3 regions of the Actinomadura verrucosospora genome follow, and region 2 is predicted to be linked to each of the others. Evidence: riboswitches for the same ligand, from Rfam matches in the RefSeq annotation. Region 2 holds a riboswitch; each other region holds the start of a gene.

Region 1 (3,266 bases), on a different contig from region 2:
GGTCGCCTGGAACAACATGCAGCCCGGTGATCTGGTGTTCTTCAGCAACCTCGGCCACGTCGGCCTCTACGTGGGCGGCGGCAAGATGATCCACGCCCCGCACACCGGCGACGTCGTCAAGATCAGCGACATCAGCTCCGGCTACTACAAGAGCAACTTCTACGGCGCCGGGCGCCCCTGACACACCCCCTGACCCCCTGCTCCACGGGCGTCACGGGACCTCCATCGACAACGGACCAGGCTTGACCTGGTCCGTTGTTGATTTTGGGGGGGTTTGCCTTCTTTTGGGGTTTTGGTACCTTTGCACCACTCACGGCGCCCTCCAGACGCCGTGGACCCGCGGCGCCCACCTGGCGCCCCGGCCCCACGCGGCGCATCCAGCACCCGCGTGACGGCGGCGCGAGCCACGCGCCGCTCCCCCCAGGCGGCACGCCCCACGTGCCGTCCCGCGGCGCCCGAAGGCGCCGCACGGTCTCGTCGCAGACCCGGCCGACCCCGTCCACCGTGCGCACGCCCGCAGCGTGCATGGCGCTGAGCGCGCAGCCGCGGTGGCGTACACGGGGCAGGCCCCGGACGGTCCCCGGAGACGGGCCGCCGTCCGTCCACAACACAAGGCGCCGCTCGTTCGCACGCGGGAGACAGGTCCCGCGCCGGGCCCCATCTCGCCCCCAGGATCGCAGCGGCAGCGCCGAATCCGCCTCAGCGCGGAACCGGGGACCCATCTGCGCCGGAGTCCGGAGGAACTCTCCGGACGGGCATTCCGGCACCCGGGGTGAATCGGCGCGTCTCTCCCGGCAGTCCGGTGAGAGCCGCCGTAGGGCCACTTCCACGCCCGAACCCGTCAGCTAACCCGGTAGGCGTCTGGAAGAGAAGGAGTGAATCCCGCAGCGTTACCTGGGGCGTGGCCGCCACGCGGCCACGCCCCCACCCCCTGCACTCCGCGGGCGTCCACGCCCGCCGAGATTCCCCATTCAGAACCGGTGTGCCCGCCCCCGGGCACGTCACCGCCGAGTCCGCGGACCGCCGTGCCCCGCATGCGCGTCCACCGTGGAACCGGGGACCCACTGCGTCCTTTTCGGGGTGAATCGGCCTGCCTTCGCGGGCCGTAGGGCGGCTTCCACGCCCGAACCCGTCAGCTAACCCGGTAGGCGGCATGGAAGTCGAGGAGATCCCCCCGTGCCACGCGCGCACTGCAAGAAGACCCACGGCAGGCACCGCAAGCCGAACCCCCTGTCCCTGACCTGGCGGACGACCGGCGGCGTGATCGTCGGCGCCGCCGTGCTCGGCACCGCCGCCGCCACCGCGCAGGCGTCGGTCCTGCCGTTCGGCTCCACCCCGGTGAGGGCCGCCGCCGCGGCCGACCTCGCCCCCGGCCTGACGGCGCACGGCGGCCCGCCCGGGCGCCGTGCCGAGGACGAGCGCAAGACGACCGGCTCGAAGGCTCCGGCGAAGAAGGACCAGCCCGAGCAGCCGAAGGCGGAGACCTCCGAGAAGGCCGCCCCGAAGACCGTCGCGAAGTCGCGCCCCACCGCCGCGCAGGCCATCGAGCTCGCCCGCTCGCAGGTCGGCGTCGAGGAGGACGGCGGCGGCGAGACCAAGTTCCAGGACTGGTACATGGCCACGTCCCGCGCGCGGGAGACCCTCGCGCGCGACGGCGGCTCCCTCAGCGGCTACGGCGACGCGAACTGGTGCGACATGTTCGTCTCCTGGGTGGGCGAGCAGATCGGCTTCAGCGACCAGGTCGGCAGCGACGCCTGGACGGTCGCCCACGCCCGCTGGTTCCAGGAGCACGGCCGCTGGGGCAACGAGCCGAGGCCCGGCGCGATCGTGTTCTTCTCGTGGGGCGGCAGTGAGTCCGTCGACGACATCGAGCACGTCGGCATGGTGGTCAAGAAGATCGACGATGGCACGATCGAGACCGTCGAGGGCAACACCGACAACGCCGTCCGGATAAAGGAACGTTCCACAGACGTCGTCGTCGGCTACGGCTACCCGGACTACCGGTCGTGACGGCGCCCCACGCCCCGCGCCCTGCATAGGATCGCGCCCATGGAGGAAGGCCCCGGGCAGGACGCCCCCGTCACGCGGCGCAGGGTCCTCGCCCTCGGCGCGGGCGGGGTCGCCGTCCTCCTCGCCGGAGGCGCCGGCCTGGCGGGCTCGCGCTCCGGCGGCCGGGCGGCGGGCGCCCGTGCTCCCGGCTCCCCGTCCGCCGGGACGTTCAATCCCTCCCTGGCCTCCGCCGTCCTCGCCAATCGCGCCGCGGCCGTCCGCCAAGGCGACCGCATGGCGTTCCTCGCCACGGTGGGCAACGCCCCCGCCGCCTTCCAGGACACCCAGTCCCGCATGTACGGGAACCTCCGGAAGCTTCCCCTGGAAGGCTGGCGGGAGCGCGTCGTCCGCGTCGAGACCGTGGACGGCGAGACCGCCGTCGTCCGCGTCGAGGCGCGCTACAGGCTGCGCGGCTTCGACCGGAGCGACGTGGCCCGCACCCGCTACCTCACGCTGGCCCCGCGGGGCGGTGCGTGGACGATCGTCGGCGACGGGACGTCCCGCGGCCTCGCCGACGACACCGACATCTGGGACTGCGGCCCCCTGACGGTGGTCAGGGGCCGCACGAGCCTGGTCGTCGGCGACGGCGCCGGCCTCGACGGCATCGCCCGGCGGCTGGACGCGGCCGTCCCGGTCGTGACGTCCGTGGTCGGCACGGGGTGGGCGCGGCGGGTCGTCGCGCTCGTCCCCGCCGACGCGACCGTCGCCTCCGCGCTCGCCGGCCCCGGGCAGAGCCTCGGCCAGATCGCCGCGCTCGCCGCCGTCGCCCCGGCCGCCGGGGGCGGTCGCGGCGAGGACCGCGTCATCGTCTCCCCCGGCACCTTCGGCCGCCTCAACGAGCTGGGCCGCGACGTCGTCCTCGCCCACGAACTGACCCACGTCGCCACCGGCGGCGCCCGCGACGGGCGCACCCCGCTGTGGCTGATCGAGGGCTTCGCGGACTACGTCGGCTACCGGCGCGTCAAGATCAGCACCCGGTCGGCGGCGGGCGAGCTGCGCCGCGAGGTCTCCGCCGGGCGCGCGCCCTCCGCGCTGCCCTCCGCCGACGCGTTCGCCGGCGGCTCCCCCCGCCTCAGCCAGGCCTACCAGGAGGCCTGGCTCGCCTGCCGGATGGTCGCCGACCGGTACGGTGAAGCGGCGCTGGTGCGGCTCTACCGGGCCGCCGGGCGCGCCCCGGAGGCCGCGGCGCTGCGCGACGTGCTCGGCCTGACGCGGGA
Region 2 (3,266 bases):
ATGGGCCAGTTCCACACACCACCCTCGTCCTCCGTCTTGCTGCCCGGCTTGCCCAGACCGAACGCGCCGATCGTCACCGGCAGGACGAGAGCGAACCCGAAGACCGCGACGAGCGCGTTGTCGATGATTCGCGCGCCCGCCCTACGGTGAATGGGCGCCAGCGCCACGTCACCGCCGCCGTCGTAGGAACCGCCGCCGTCGTACGAGCCGTAGTCCTCGTAGGCGGGCTGCTGGTTCCACTGCTGCTGCTGCGTCTGCCATTGCTGCTGGGGCTGCTGTTCCCACTGCTGCTGCGAGGACGGCTGCTGTGGTTGCTGCCACTGAGAACCTTGGTACGGAGGGGGCGGGCCGTAGGAACCCTGCCCCTGCTGGGGCTGGTAAGGCCGCCCGCGGTGGGGGGAATCGCTCATTCGGGTCAGTCCTCCAGGCGAAGCAACATCCGGGTGTTGCCCAACGTATTCGGCTTGACCCGGTCGAGGTCCAAGAACTCTGCCACGCCTTCGTCGTAGGAGCGGAGAAGTTCCTCGTACACCTCTGGCGACACCGGAGTCCCCAGGATCTGCTGGAAGCCGTGGCGAGCGAAGAACTCCACCTCGAAGGTAAGGCAGAACACACGGCGGACGCCGAGTTCTCGCGCGTTCTCCAGGAGGCGGGTCACGATGCGGTGCCCGATTCCCCGCCCGCCGCATCCCTTGTCCACGGCGACCGAGCGGACCTCCGCGAGGTCCTCCCACATGACATGGAGCGCGCCGCAGCCGATGATCGGCCCGGGCGTCCCGTGCTGCACGTCCTCGGCGACCCAGAACTCCTGGACGTCCTCGTACAGCTTGACCGTCGTCTTCTTCAGCAGGCGACGCCCCGACCCGGCGTACAGGTCGACGAGCCTGCGGATCTCCTGGACGTCGGCGGTACGGGCACGCCGGATCACGACTTCCACAAACAGGCGAGATTATCGAACGCCGCAGCGCACCAGGGCACGCCCTCCCACCCTTCCGCGCCGGGCGGCGCGTGCTACTGACTAGATAAAAGGGGCCAGGTACTGCCAGGGGCCGGCCGAGAGGGGGGCCACAACACCGCGCGCGGGACGCGTCCGCCCGGCGTTCTCCTCGTTCACCGCGCCGCGTGACCTGCGAATTCGCATGTTCTGGTTGGCATCCAATGCGGGGTCCGTTAGTGTCCTGCGCTGACGTCGGCCCACCGCAGGACGGGGGCCGATCCGCCGAGTCCCCCGGGTCGCAACCAGCTGCCCGAGGAGCCGGGGACCCACTTTCGGAGCGTTTCGGGAGATCTCCCTGAGCGACCGAATGCGAGGGGTGAATCCGCGACCGCGGGCGATCGGTTCGCTCACGGGCGCGGACGGGCTGCTCCGGCCCCGACCCGTCAGCTGATCCGGTAGGCGGCTGAGGAGAGGAGTATTCGTGAAGCGATCGCGGCATGCTTCCCTTTCACGCTTCCGGGGGCGCGCGACCATCGTGGTCGGCGCGCTCGCCGTCGTTTCGGCCGCTCCGCACGCGATCGCCCCGCAGACGATCGCCGTCGCGCACGCCGACCCCGAGCCCTCCGCCAAGGAGCTGAGGACGAAGGCGCTCAAGCTCGCCGACCAGCTGGAGCAGCTCACCGAGCAGTACAACGGGCTCAAGGTCAGGCTCGCCCAGTCGCAGCGCGCCGCCAAGGTCGCCACGGAGAACGCCAAGCGGCAGGAGAAGACGCTGGAGACGCTCCGCCAGAAGGTCGGATCCCTCGCGGCGACGAGCTACATGCAGGGCGGCTCCGACCCCACGGTGTCGTTCGTCGCCTCCCAGGACCCCCAGTCCGTCCTCGACCAGGCCGCGACCCTCCACTACTTCGCCAAGCAGGACAGCACCCAGGTGCTCGGGCTGATGCAGGCCATGCAGTCCGCTCAGCGGGCCCGCAAGTCGGCCGAGGCCCGCGCCAAGCAGGTGAAGGAACTGAAGACGCAGCTCGACTCGCAGCGCACGAAGATCACCGACGCCTACGAGAAGATCCGCGGCAAGCTCGTCGACAAGGACCCGACCCAGCTCGCCAAGCTCCCCGTCATCGGCACCGGCAAGGCGGCGCAGGCGCTCCGCTACGCGATGAGCAAGATCGGCCGCCCTTACGTGTGGGGCGCCGCCGGTCCGACCACCTTCGACTGCTCCGGCCTCACGATGTGGGCCTACAAGCAGGTCGGCATCAACCTGCCGCACTACACCGGCAGCCAGTGGAACGCCGGAACGCACGTGTCGCGCAGCGAGCTCCAGCCGGGCGACCTCGTCTTCTTCTACGCCGACCTGCACCACATGGGGATCTACGTCGGCGGCGGCAAGATGCTGCACGCCCCGCACACCGGCGACGTCGTGAAGATCGCCTCCATGGACGGGCGCCCCTTCGCCGGCGGCGTCCGCGTCGCCTAGAACTCCGCCGTCGCACGACCGGCCAGGCCGGTCAACGCATGGCGTGCCGGCCGACCGCGGTGTCGAGTGACGCATCGCCACGGCATAGGCCGGTCAGTCTGGTCGTGAGGGATGAAGCCTGCCGGAGATCGGGGCGGGTCAGGTGGCCTGTCAGGCCCGAACGCCGTCCGCGGCGACGCCTCCTGCAGGGACCTACCTGCCAGGGCGCGGGCGCCGCCGCTGCGGGGGTGGACGGAATTCGGATCAACCGCCGTTTCTCCGGGTGACGCTCGCCGTCCCCTGGCGAGCGTCGGGGGTGCCTCGCTAGATGAGCTGCCTCCGGGCCGCCCACACCACGGCCTCGATAGGGGTGTTGACCTCCAGCCGGTCGCAGATCGTCCGCAGCCGGCGCCGCAAGGTCCGAGCGCTCAGTTCCAGCTTGCGTGCCGCCACATCGGCGGTGACACCGCTGGCGATCTGGGCGAGCAGCCGGATCTCTTCCTCGCTCAGCCCGAAATCGTCGGTGCCACGACGTGCGAGTGTGGCTGTTTCCACTCCGTCCTCCCTCGTCCGTGGTGATGACCGCGGGGATGCAGCCGTCCGCTGCACAGGCACGGGTTGGGCCTCGATCTGTACGCGCGTTGGGTTGCCGGGTCCGGACCCTTCCGGACTTAGATCATCGGGTTCCTTTTCTGTCTCGCGCGCTTGGCCGGAGGTGGCCGCATGGCCGATTGCGGGGGTGTACGGGGGAACTCCGGGTGACGATTCACTCGTTGGCCTGCCGAGAAAGACGGGATGTGATCGCCAGCCATCCGCCCGTCCCCTCTCGCCGAACCCACCGGTCCTCGCGGTGAACGAAGATCGTGAATCGTT
Region 3 (3,266 bases), on a different contig from region 2:
GCACTCGTCCTCGCGGCAGAACTCCAGCGCCTCCTCCAGCGACAGGGCGCGGGGCGGGGTGAGCCGCTCCAGCTCGTCGCCGGTGGACGACCGCATGTTCGTGAGCTTCTTCTCCTTGGTGATGTTGACGTCCATGTCGTCGGCGCGGGAGTTCTCCCCGACGATCATGCCCTCGTACACCTCGGTGGTCGGGCCGACGAAGAACGTCCCGCGCTCCTGGAGGTTCGTGATGGCGTAGGCGGTGGCGGCGCCGGACCGGTCGGCGACGAGCGAGCCGGACGGACGGGTGCGCAGCTCGCCGAACCAGGGCTCGTAGTCCTCGAAGACGTGGTGCGCCATGCCGGTGCCGCGCGTCTCGGTCATGAACTCGGTGCGGAACCCGATCAGGCCGCGGGCCGGGACGAGGAACTCCATCCGGATCCAGCCCGTCCCGTGGTTGGTCATGTGCTCCATGCGGCCCTTGCGGACCGCCATCAGCTGCGTGACGGCGCCGAGGTGCTCCTCGGAGATGTCGACGGTGAGCCGCTCGACCGGCTCGTGCTTCTTGCCGTCGATCTCCCGCGTGACGACCTGCGGCTTGCCGACGGTCAGCTCGTAGCCCTCGCGGCGCATGTTCTCGACCAGGATCGCCAGGGCCAGCTCGCCGCGGCCCTGCACCTCCCAGGCGTCGGGGCGCTCGGTCGGCAGCACCCGGATCGACACGTTGCCGACGAGCTCGCGGTCGAGGCGGTCCTTGACCATCCGGGCGGTGACCTTGGTGCCCTTCTCGCGGCCCGCCATCGGCCCGGTGTTGGTGCCGATCGTCATGGAGATCGCCGGCTCGTCCACCGTGATCAGCGGCAGCGGGCGCGGGTCGTCCGGGTCCGCGAGGGTCTCACCGATCATGATGTCGGGGATGCCGGCGATGGCGATGATGTCGCCGGGCCCGGCCTCGTCCGCGGGCTTGCGGGTGAGCGCCTCCGTCATCATCAGCTCGGTGATCTTCACCCGCTCGACGCTGCCGTCGCGCCGGCACCAGGCGACCTGCTGGCCCTTCTTGATCGTGCCGGCGTGCACGCGGCACAGCGCGATCCGGCCGAGGTAGCTGGAGGCGTCCAGGTTCGTCACGTGCGCCTGGAGCGGGCCGTCGGGGTCGTAGGACGGCGCGGGGATCGTCTCGGTGATGACCTTGAACAGCGGTTCCAGGTCCTCGCTGCCGGGCATGGCGCCGTCGGCGGGCTTGTCGAGCGAGGCCCGCCCGGCGCGGCCGGACGCGAACACGATCGGGAAGTCGATCTGGTCCTCGTCGGCGTCGAGGTCCATGAACAGCTCGTAGGTCTCGTCCACGACCTCGTCGATGCGCGCGTCGGGGCGGTCGGTCTTGTTCACGACCAGGATCACCGGCAGCCGCGCGGCGAGCGCCTTGCGCAGCACGAAGCGCGTCTGCGGGAGCGGGCCCTCGCTGGCGTCGACCAGCAGGACGACGCCGTCCACCATGGACAGGCCGCGCTCGACCTCGCCGCCGAAGTCGGCGTGCCCCGGGGTGTCGATGATGTTGATCGTCAGGCCGTTGTGCAGGACCGCGGTGTTCTTCGCGAGGATGGTGATCCCCTTCTCGCGCTCCAGGTCGTTGGAGTCGAGCACGCGGTCGTCGACGTCCTGGTTCTCGCGGAAGGCCCCGGACTGCCAGAGCATGGCGTCGACCAGCGTCGTCTTGCCATGGTCGACGTGGGCGACGATCGCGACGTTACGGAGGTCGTCGCGCGTGGAGATGGGCATGCGGGTTCGCCTTGCGTGAGAGTTCGGGAGTCGCCGCAGACGTGCGGCCGTACCCATTCTACTTGGCCGTGCGTACCACCCACTCCGAGTCGTTCGCCCCATCGGTCACACGGACCTCGATTGGCCAACTTTGCGCATCCTTTGTAATCTGCCCGAGATCCGGTCGTCCGGAGTCCCGCCCCCAGGGGACTGCGGCCGGAACGCCGAATCTCCCGCGGGAGAACCGGGGACCCACCACCCTCGGGGTGAATCGACGCTCGTCGTAGGGCGACTCCTGGCCCGAACCCGTCAGCTAACCCGGTAGGCGTACGAGGAGAGGAGAACACCGGCTTGGCTCCGGATTCCCCCCGGCGGCGTCGCGTTCTGCCCACCGCCACCGCCACCCTGCTCCTGATCGGTCTCGGCGCCACCGCGCCGGACCTCGCCCACGCCGCCCAGCCGTTCCGGCCCGCCTCCGCGCCCACGGCGCCGAGCCCCACGCCGACGACGGAGAAGGGCCTGCGCAAGAGCCTCGACGCGCTGAACGAAGAGGCCGAGATCCTCACGGAGAAGTTCAACAAGGCCCGCGTCGAGTTCACCAAGGCCCGCAAGGCCGAACAGGACGCCACCCGGGAGGCCGAGCGGCTGCGCGCCCTCGCCGAACCCGCCCGCCAGAAGCTCGGCAGCCTGGCCGCCGCGAACTACATGGCCGGCGGCCCCGACGTCCTCTTCGGCTCCGGCGCCTCCCCCGAGGGGCTGTCCGACCGCGCCTACCTGGCGCAGAGCCAGGCCACCGCCGTCCTCGCCCTGAAGAAGCAGATCGACCAGGCCGACGCCGCGGAGCGCACCGCCAAGGCCAAGACCGCCCAGGTCAAGAAGGCCTGGGACGACGCCAAGCAGGCGCGCGAGGCCGCCAAGGCCAAGGTCTCCGAGGTGATGAAGCGCCTCGACAAGCTGACCACCACCCACGCGAGCGACCCGCGCACCGGCCTCAGCGCCACCGTGAAGGGCTCCGGCCTGCCCGCCAAGATGGCCCGCAAGGCGCTCACCAAGCTCGGCTCCCCGTACGTGTGGGCCGCCGCCGGACCGAGCAGCTTCGACTGCTCGGGCCTCGTCGTCTGGGCCTACGCCCAGGTCGGCAAGCCCGGCCTCCCGCACTACACCGGCGACCTGTTCGCCATGGGAACGAAGGTCTCCCGCGGCGCCCTCCGCTCCGGCGACCTGGTGTACTTCGGCAGCAACCTGCACCACATGGGCATCTACCTGGGCGACGGCAAGTACCTCCACGCCCCCCAGACCGGCGACGTGGTCAAGATCTCCAAACTCTCCGACCGCTCCGACTTCGCAGGCGCGAATAGGATTTCCTAGCTGAGGCCTTGGACGGCCAGGAGGTCTACTGCCGGGCGGTCGCCGGGGAGCCAGTTGACGTCGTGGAGCTCTGAGGGCGCCAGCCAGCGGAGTTGCAGGTGCTCCAGGGCCTGCGGCTCGCCTTCTACCAGCTCGGCCGTCCAGACGCGGAGGACGGCGCG

What was found. A riboswitch is a leader RNA that binds a small molecule or an ion and turns the genes downstream of it on or off. The one in region 2 is predicted to bind cyclic di-AMP.
Region 1: it holds a riboswitch for cyclic di-AMP, as region 2 does, so the genes downstream of both, ABD944_RS38615 (CHAP domain-containing protein) here and ABD944_RS23470 (C40 family peptidase) in region 2, are expected to answer to the same signal.
Region 3: it holds a riboswitch for cyclic di-AMP, as region 2 does, so the genes downstream of both, ABD944_RS16060 (C40 family peptidase) here and ABD944_RS23470 (C40 family peptidase) in region 2, are expected to answer to the same signal.

What each region holds. Positions count from the first base shown of each region.
Region 1 covers NZ_BAABEV010000061.1:17,724-20,989, reverse strand. Annotated here, with positions in the region: gene ABD944_RS38620 (C40 family peptidase) at 1-181, shown strand, start outside; cyclic di-AMP (ydaO/yuaA leader) riboswitch at 677-875, shown strand; cyclic di-AMP (ydaO/yuaA leader) riboswitch at 1,012-1,167, shown strand; gene ABD944_RS38615 (CHAP domain-containing protein) at 1,177-2,010, shown strand; gene ABD944_RS38610 (hypothetical protein) at 2,050-3,266, shown strand, end outside.
Region 2 covers NZ_BAABEV010000022.1:129,571-132,836, reverse strand. Annotated here, with positions in the region: gene ABD944_RS23480 (RDD family protein) at 1-410, opposite strand, end outside; gene ABD944_RS23475 (amino-acid N-acetyltransferase) at 416-937, opposite strand; cyclic di-AMP (ydaO/yuaA leader) riboswitch at 1,208-1,415, shown strand; gene ABD944_RS23470 (C40 family peptidase) at 1,419-2,414, shown strand; gene ABD944_RS23465 (transcriptional regulator) at 2,718-2,948, opposite strand.
Region 3 covers NZ_BAABEV010000012.1:104,085-107,350, reverse strand. Annotated here, with positions in the region: gene typA (translational GTPase TypA) at 1-1,758, opposite strand, end outside; cyclic di-AMP (ydaO/yuaA leader) riboswitch at 1,950-2,081, shown strand; gene ABD944_RS16060 (C40 family peptidase) at 2,089-3,105, shown strand; gene ABD944_RS16055 ((deoxy)nucleoside triphosphate pyrophosphohydrolase) at 3,102-3,266, opposite strand, start outside.